DNA from 2 places in the Pseudalkalibacillus sp. Hm43 genome. Region 1 is predicted to be linked to the other one. Evidence: riboswitches for the same ligand, from Rfam matches in the RefSeq annotation. Region 1 holds a riboswitch; the other holds the start of a gene.

Region 1 (3,979 bases):
CGATGCCGACCGATAAACGGACCAGATCTTCCGTCACTCCTGAATCTTTCAACTGGTCCGGGGACAACTGCTGGTGCGTCGTACTTGCCGGATGGATGATCAAGCTCTTCGCGTCACCGACATTGGCGACATGCGACCAAAGAGCAACACTGTTGATGACCGCTGATCCTGAATCCCTTCCACCCTGGATACCGAACACGACAATCGAGCCTGCTCCTTTCGGCAAGTATTTTTTCGCCAGTTCATGGGATGGGTGATTTTCACTTTCCGGATACAACACCCATTTGACCGCCGGATGGTTTTCCAAGTATTCCACCACTTTACGAGTATTGGCGACGTGCTCCTTGATTCGCACGTGCAAGGTCTCCAAACCGAGTGCGATCTGGAACGCATTGTATGGGCTGATAGATGGCCCTGTATCACGTAAAAGCTGTACGCGCGCCTTCACGATGAAAGCTGCTTCAGGCAACGCTTCCGAATAGATGATGCCGTGATAGCTGTGATCCGGCTCTGTAAAACCAGGAAACTTCGGTGAGTTCCAGTCGAACTTTCCGGCGTCGACGATGATGCCACCGAGCGATGTGCCGTTCCCTCCAAGCCATTTCGTCGCAGAATGGATGACGATATCCGCTCCGTGATCGATCGGTCGCGAGAGATACGGTGTGGCGAACGTGTTATCGACGATCAACGGGATGCCTGCGTCATGGGCGACTTTCGCAACCGCTTCGATATCCAATACGTGAAGTCCCGGATTCCCGATCGTTTCTGCGAAAATCGCCTTCGTTTTCGGTGTGATTGCTCTTCTGAAGTTCTCTGGATCCTTCGGGTCGACGAAATGTGTCGTGATGCCGTGCTTTGGCAGCGTTGTCGCAAACAAGTTAAACGTCCCACCGTACAGAGTGGATGCGGAGACGACTTCATCCCCCGCTTCTGCGATGTTGAAGATGGCCGTTGAAATTGCCGCCATTCCGCTGGCCAGCGCCAAAGCGCCGATACCGCCTTCAAGTTGCGCCACCCGCTCTTCCACCGTCGTCACCGTCGGATTATGGATTCGCGAGTAAATGTAGCCTTCTTCTTTTAACGCGAATAAGTCCGCAGCATGATCCGTATTTTCGAACTTGTATGCGTTCGATTGATAGATTGGTAGCGCTCGCGCACCTGTTACAGGATCAGCCTGCAGACCACCATGTACCCCGATTGTTTCTAAACGATATTTCTTGTTTTCACTCATTTGAACCTCTCCTTTTCATTTATGCTTGTTTGTGTTGGACCAATGTGTCGAGCTCGGTTAATTTTTCCTGAATGAACCAGCCCCATTTTTCAAATTCGACGAGAAAGCCGTCATGACCGAATTTTGATTTCACCTCGTAAAACTCCGCGTATCCTCCTTCTTGCTGAATCGCTGAAATGAAACCTGCCAATACTTCCGACGGATAGACGAGATCCCGGGTGAATCCGACACCGAAAACCGGAACCTGATACCCGTGGATGACTTGCTCGAGGCCACCTCTTCCCCGGCCGATGTCGTGTGTGTTCATCACATCAAGCAGCGTCAAATAACTGTCTTTGTTGAATCGTTCCTGCAATTTTTCCCCTTGATAACTTAAGTAAGAAGCGATTTCGTACGTTGGAATTCCATCTTCTGCAATGCGCTGGTTTCGGTTGAACCGCTCATTGAAGAGCACATCCGAACGATAGGTCATCATGCCGATCATACGGGCGATGCTCAAGCCTTGGTCCCCTCCGTTCCGGATCGCTTCACCGGAAATATGGTTGAACGCGATGCCGTAGTCGCTTAAGGTTGGCGTCACTGCAATCGGAAACAGCGCATTCACGAACTCCGGATACATGAGTCCCCACTCAAGGACCTGCATGCCCCCAAGTGAACCGCCCATCACACCCTTCAACCGTTTGAACCCTAAGATTTTCAAAGCGACGTATTGGACTTCGACGAGATCCCGGACTGTGAGACGCGGAAAATGCTCCCCGTATGGCTCACCCTTTTTCGGATCCATTGACTGCGGACCGGTCGAGCCGTTGCACCCACCGAGTACATTGAAGGTGATGACCTGGTACTCTGTTGTATCGATATAGCCGCCATCCTCAATCAATCCTTTCCACCAGCCGGGTTCATCCTCTGTTCCCACAGTCAGATGTTGACCGGTCAGTGCGTGGCATACAAGAATCGCTGGGGCATCCCGTGGTCCGCACCGTTCATAAGCGAGTTCCACCTCCACCAGGCTCTCACCCGACTCAAGCGTAAAATTAGGAATCTGCACGATGCCCGTTTTGTAAAAGTTTTTCTGACTACTCACCAAATCGATCCCCCTTTGTCTCAGATTGATTTATGAAGATTCGAGAAACGTAAAAAGCCTCTCTGTATAGACAGAGAGGCAAAGTTAGCGAATTTGTCTCTCTCATCTCCCAAAGCGCATAAACGCCTTGCAGGATTTGGCACCATTTCAAACGTGACGTACGTTTGACGGTTGCCGGGCTTCATCGGGCCAGTCCCTCTGCCTCTCTTGATAAGAGCTTGCATATGAAATTAAGTTTTAAATTATCTGAATCTTAGCACGGTGATTTCAACGTGTCAACATCCAGATTTCAATTTTCCGAGTTGTACATCTATTCCTATTCAGAGTATAGCGAAAAAGTTCCAGCCAATTTTTTTAAACGGATTCTTTCTTCGGAACGATCGCACCTTTCTTGGAACGTAACGTCGTAATGAAACCGTCCAGCACCTCGTTGCTATAGACGAACCCTTTTCTTTTATAAAATTCGAGGGCCTTCTCATTGCCGTTGGAAACGAACACAAAGTAGTCCTCTACTTCCCGGTAGCTGTCGAGCCATTCCATCGACATGTTGAAAAGCTTGGACCCGATGCCGAGATCGCGGTACCCTTCATCGATGTAGAAGTTCGCCAAGCAGCCCACTTCTTCTCCCTCCACCGTATCCAGGTCGAAGAACGTGGCGAAATCCATGTCGTACGTCTCCTTAGGGGCGATGTTGGAATACACGTAAGCCACCGCTTTTCCATCGATCTTCGCGACCACGGTAAAATTATGTGTAGACCGTTGTACGGCAGGAATCATGCGCGATTCGAAGCTCATCGAGTCGAACAGCTCTGGGCGGAAATGCGCCATCGACTTCTGGAACTTCATCAATTTGTTGCAAAGGTCCCTGCAACATTCAATTTCGTCATCTTTGACGATTTCATATGTAATTTCCACTGGATTCACTCCTTTTTCAGCTCAAAACCTCCACTCGGTGGTCGGTTTTGGCACTTTTCGTGGGCGGTTTTGTAAAAAACAGCGTCGGTTTTAGAAAAATCAGGGGTGGTTTTAGAAAAATCCACTCTGGTTTTGCAAAAAATCACTGACGTTTTGTAAAAATGAAGGGTCGTTTTAGAAAAACGACCTACATTATTTTATGTGTGGGCCACCTATTTCTTTTTCACCGACTTCGACTTCGCTGATCCCGTAAACGGATTCATCTCGTACGTTAAGTCTTTACCAGCCGCTTGTTCCTCTTCATGAACTGCTTTTCCAATTGCTGCATAGTACCAGATTCCCGCGCCTAATGCGATGATTCCACCGACAACCGGCACCCAGACAAAGAACTGATCCATGTCGACCTCCTATGTCCTTTTACTCTTTTTCAAAGTTGTATACACTGAACCGCTATAAAACTAGCAGTTCGGCACCTTATACTCTTCTCCTTCTACATGAAAAATCCTCTTCCTAGGTGTGGAATAGGTGTTTCCTCCCATCACACAGGGATAAGGTCGTTCATATGATATATAATCGAGCATTGGACAACCCTTCTGGAGGTACACAATATGACAAGTCATAGTTTTCATAAACGTAAAATTGCGAACCACCTGATTACCCGGCCAATCCCTCTTTTTGATGAAGATTTTCCTATCATATTCTTCTGGAATCCTAAATGTGGATGTACTTCTCTCATAAAATGGTTTTTC
Region 2 (3,979 bases), 110 kb from region 1:
GAAGATTCACATGCCGAACAACAGTGGTATACCGTTCATCATGAGCTGTGTATTCTTTGTATGGGGCTTCGCGCTCATCTTCAGCTTATGGATTCCGGCGATCATTGCAACGATCGCAATCTTCGTCTTCATGACAATGCGTTCATTTGAAATCGATCACGGTCATTACATTTCTGTGGAAGAAATCGAAGACACAGAATCAGAAATGCGAGGTGCTTAATTATGAAAATCGATCACTCGCTGCCGTTAGAATATAGTACAGAAGAAAATAGATTGAAGATCTTCGGATTCTGGATGTTCCTAGGTGCGGAAATCATGTTGTTTGCGACGCTATTCGCGACGTATTTCACACTAGAAAACCGCACAGGGAATGGTCCGGGTGGGGCTGAGATTTTCGTGATCACGCCGGTTCTCATTGAAACGTTCTTGCTTTTGACAAGTAGTTTTACAATCGGACTGGGAATTCATGCGATGCGTCTCGGTCGCCAGAAGGCGATGCTGTGGTTCTTCGGAATTACGCTCGCCCTCGGGCTTGGATTCTTAGGCGTAGAGATTTTCGAATTCTTTACGTACGCACATGAAGGAGCAGGCATCCAAACGAGTGCGTTCACGTCGATCTTGCTCACGACACTTGGAACACACGGAGCGCACGTAACTGTCGGATTGTTCTGGGGTCTCTACATCATGATGCAAGTGAAGAAGCGTGGCTTGACGCCTGAAACAGGTAACAAGTCGTTCATCTTCTCACTGTACTGGCACTTCTTGGACGTTGTTTGGATCTTCATTTTCAGTTTCATCTATTTGAAAGGAATGTTGTAATATGAGCGAACTCTTTCCTCGTAAACAGATCATGGGATTTGTCTTCTCATTGGTACTGACGGCAGTCGCGATGGGCGTCTATTTCTTCGACATGTCGTATGCAGTCGCAATGACGGTCCTTCTGATCACGGCGTTCCTTCAAGCGGGCCTACAGCTCGTCGTGTTCATGCACGCCGGTGAAACAGAAGATAAAGGCGCGATTTACGCGAACGTCTACTACGGCGTCATCATCGCCCTGTTCACCGTCTTCGGTACACTGCTCGTACTTGTATGGGATATGGGATAAAAGAATAGCACACAAAGAAAGCAAGAGATTCCGCATTTGGGAACTCTTGCTTTCTCTATATTGTAATGGTCAGCTGCCCTTAAGCAGGTGGTCTAATACATAAAACAAATGCAGGGCAATTCAAAGAGGGAGTTTTCAAAACTTCATAGTCAACATCTTCACATAAGATAAGACATCCGTTAACACATACACAATTTTCCCCGAATATTTGTACAAGCTTTGGTTGACCATTTATTAGTGCCCACGTAACAATGGAGCAGAGTGTATTATTAACGGTAAACATCTGTTTAAGGGTCACAATAATATTAGGATCATTTAAATCTTGCTCGTTAATCAAACTAAACTCATTATCAATATTTTGGCAAGCTGTTTTGGCATCCATAAAAATAAATAGTTGGTTAATAAAGAATATTTGTCCAAATGATGGGGTTGTAAAAGGAACAGTATCTATTTCATTTCTTCGCTGTGTACATTCTGGGCTTTCTTTGGATGGAAGCGGAATAGGACAAGATACACTAGTAAAACTTTTGATAGAGCAACGTTTCATGCAAGCACCTCCTATTAACAGTTTATTTAGGAATGTGGAGTTTGCTTGTACAAGCACCCTATTATTTTTGAACTTACTAATATCAATAGTTTATGTGTAAACAAATCATGGGATTTGTGTAGGGTGCTCCTTTTTTATTTTAAAAAAATTCAAAATTCCTGTTGACAGGTGCACGTGTGGATAGTAGATTATTATTCATATTAAAAATGACAACTGAATCGAATTCTTATCCAGAGAGGTGGAGGGACTGGCCCTGCGAAACCTCGGCAACAGACTGCGTGCAGTACTGTGCCAACTCCAGCAAGTCAATGTGCTTGAAAGATAAGAAGAGCCGTGAGATTACGTATTTTCAACCTCTTCTTATTCGTTAAGAAGAGGTTTTATTATTTTGTTGAAAGAGGTGATTGGTGAACGAACGGTATGTTTTTAAAAAGAATAGTTGCATTTCTTATCCAGAGAGGTGGAGGGACTGGCCCTGCGAAACCTCGGCAACAGACTGCGTGCAGTACTGTGCCAACTCCAGCAAGCCGATGTGCTTGAAAGATAAGAAGAGCGATATGAAACGTATTTTCAGCCCTCTTCTTATTTTGGAAGAGGGTTTTTTATTTGAAAAAGGAGGAGTAATCATGACGAAACGAATCTTGTTGAACGCATTTGATATGGGGTGTGCGGGGCATCAATCACCAGGGCTTTGGGCACATCCGGACGATCAGTCGCTTCGGTATAACGATGTGAATTATTGGGTGGAGCTTGCACAGCTCCTTGAAAAAGGAAAGTTCGACGGCCTGTTTTTAGCGGATGTGGTCGGGGTTTATGATGTGTATCAGGGAAGTCAGGATACGGCCATACGGGAAGGCGTGCAGATCCCAGTCAATGATCCCCTCTTGCTCGTTCCAGCGATGGCACAGGCGACCGAACATTTGAGCTTCGGACTTACGTATACACTTACCTATGAACAGCCGTATACACTTGCGAGGCGATTTTCAACCCTCGATCACCTGACGAAAGGGCGCGTGGCATGGAACATCGTTTGCTCGTACCTCGACAGTGCTGCTCGGAACTACGGGCTTGATCGACAAATCGGTCATGATAACCGTTATGAGCTGGCGGAGGAATTCCTTGAGGTAAGCTACAAGCTCTGGGAAGGCAGCTGGGAGGACGATGCGGTGAAGCACGATAAGACATCGCGGGTGTTCGCCGATCCGGAAAAAGTGCATGCCATCAATCATGACGGAGCGTTTTACAAAGTACAGGGAATACACCTGTGTGACCCTTCTCCTCAAGGGACACCCGTCCTCTATCAAGCAGGCGCGTCCCCACGTGGACGAAAGTTCGCAGCAAGGCACGCCGAATGTGTTTTCGTAGCCGGTCCAACGCCACAAATCGTGCGGAAGACGGTCGATGATATTCGTTTAAAAGCTGATGAAAATGGGCGTGGAGCGGATAGTGTCAAGGTCTTTACGGTGTTCACACCAATTGTCGGTCGGACAGAAGAGGAAGCGAAGCAAAAGTACGAAGAACAGAAAAGCTACATCAGCTATGACGGAGCGTTGGCGCTACTTGGGGGATGGACAGGAATCGATTTTTCCCAGTTCAGTCCGGATCAGACCCTTGAGTATATCGAAAATGATGCGATGCGATCCTCCGTGGAGGTATTTACGACAGCCGATCCGAACCGGCGATGGACGGTTGAGGAACTGGCGAAGCACGTCGGTCTTGGTGGTCGCGGACCGCTTGTCGTTGGATCACCGGAACAGGTGGCGGATGAACTGGAGCGCTGGGTGAGGGAAGCGGATGTCGATGGCTTTAACATCGCGTATACCCTTGCACCTGGAACTTTCGAGGATTTCGTCGAGCTGGTCGTTCCGATCCTGCAGGATCGTGGACTCGTTCAGCATGAATATGAACAAGGGACTTACCGGGAGAAATTGTTCGGGCACGGGAAGGTCAAGCTACCGGATACGCATACAGGAACACAATACCGCAAAGGGAAAACTCTACAACATATTTAAGGAGTGGGGCCAATGTTCACATTTTATCTAATCGGTTTGTTCGTCTTCTGGGTCATCGGTCTTGGTCTATGGAATCATCTGTATCCGAAGGAAAGTAAGGAGAGGGAGTCGTAATGGGATCATACGCCATTTCATTCATTTGGATCACTGTTGTATTGCTCGCCGCCTATTTCGCATTTGTCATATGGCTCGGAAAGAAAGGGTCTGCGCATAGCGGAACCCTCGTCGGCTTTACGATCGCCAAAGGGAAAGTGAATCCATGGATCGTCGGAATGAGCTTCGGTGCCTCGTTTGCCAGTGCCAACCTGTTCCTCG

The links. Region 1 has a riboswitch for S-adenosylmethionine ahead of ACXQIQ_RS06920 (homoserine O-acetyltransferase family protein). Riboswitches for the same ligand answer to the same signal wherever they lie in the genome.
Region 2: it holds a riboswitch for S-adenosylmethionine, as region 1 does, so the genes downstream of both, ACXQIQ_RS07600 (LLM class flavin-dependent oxidoreductase) here and ACXQIQ_RS06920 (homoserine O-acetyltransferase family protein) in region 1, are expected to answer to the same signal.

What each region holds. Positions count from the first base shown of each region.
Region 1 covers NZ_CM135129.1:1,309,641-1,313,619, forward strand. Annotated here, with positions in the region: gene ACXQIQ_RS06915 (O-acetylhomoserine aminocarboxypropyltransferase/cysteine synthase family protein) at 1-1,231, opposite strand, end outside; gene ACXQIQ_RS06920 (homoserine O-acetyltransferase family protein) at 1,251-2,315, opposite strand; SAM riboswitch class I at 2,415-2,532, opposite strand; gene ACXQIQ_RS06925 (GNAT family N-acetyltransferase) at 2,670-3,230, opposite strand; gene ACXQIQ_RS06930 (hypothetical protein) at 3,443-3,628, opposite strand; gene ACXQIQ_RS06935 (sulfotransferase family 2 domain-containing protein) at 3,839-3,979, shown strand, end outside.
Region 2 covers NZ_CM135129.1:1,416,423-1,420,401, reverse strand. Annotated here, with positions in the region: gene qoxB (cytochrome aa3 quinol oxidase subunit I) at 1-220, shown strand, start outside; gene qoxC (cytochrome aa3 quinol oxidase subunit III) at 223-819, shown strand; gene qoxD (cytochrome aa3 quinol oxidase subunit IV) at 821-1,105, shown strand; gene ACXQIQ_RS07605 (hypothetical protein) at 1,185-1,652, opposite strand; SAM riboswitch class I at 1,876-1,980, shown strand; SAM riboswitch class I at 2,098-2,202, shown strand; gene ACXQIQ_RS07600 (LLM class flavin-dependent oxidoreductase) at 2,279-3,664, shown strand; gene ACXQIQ_RS07595 (sodium:solute symporter family transporter) at 3,778-3,979, shown strand, end outside.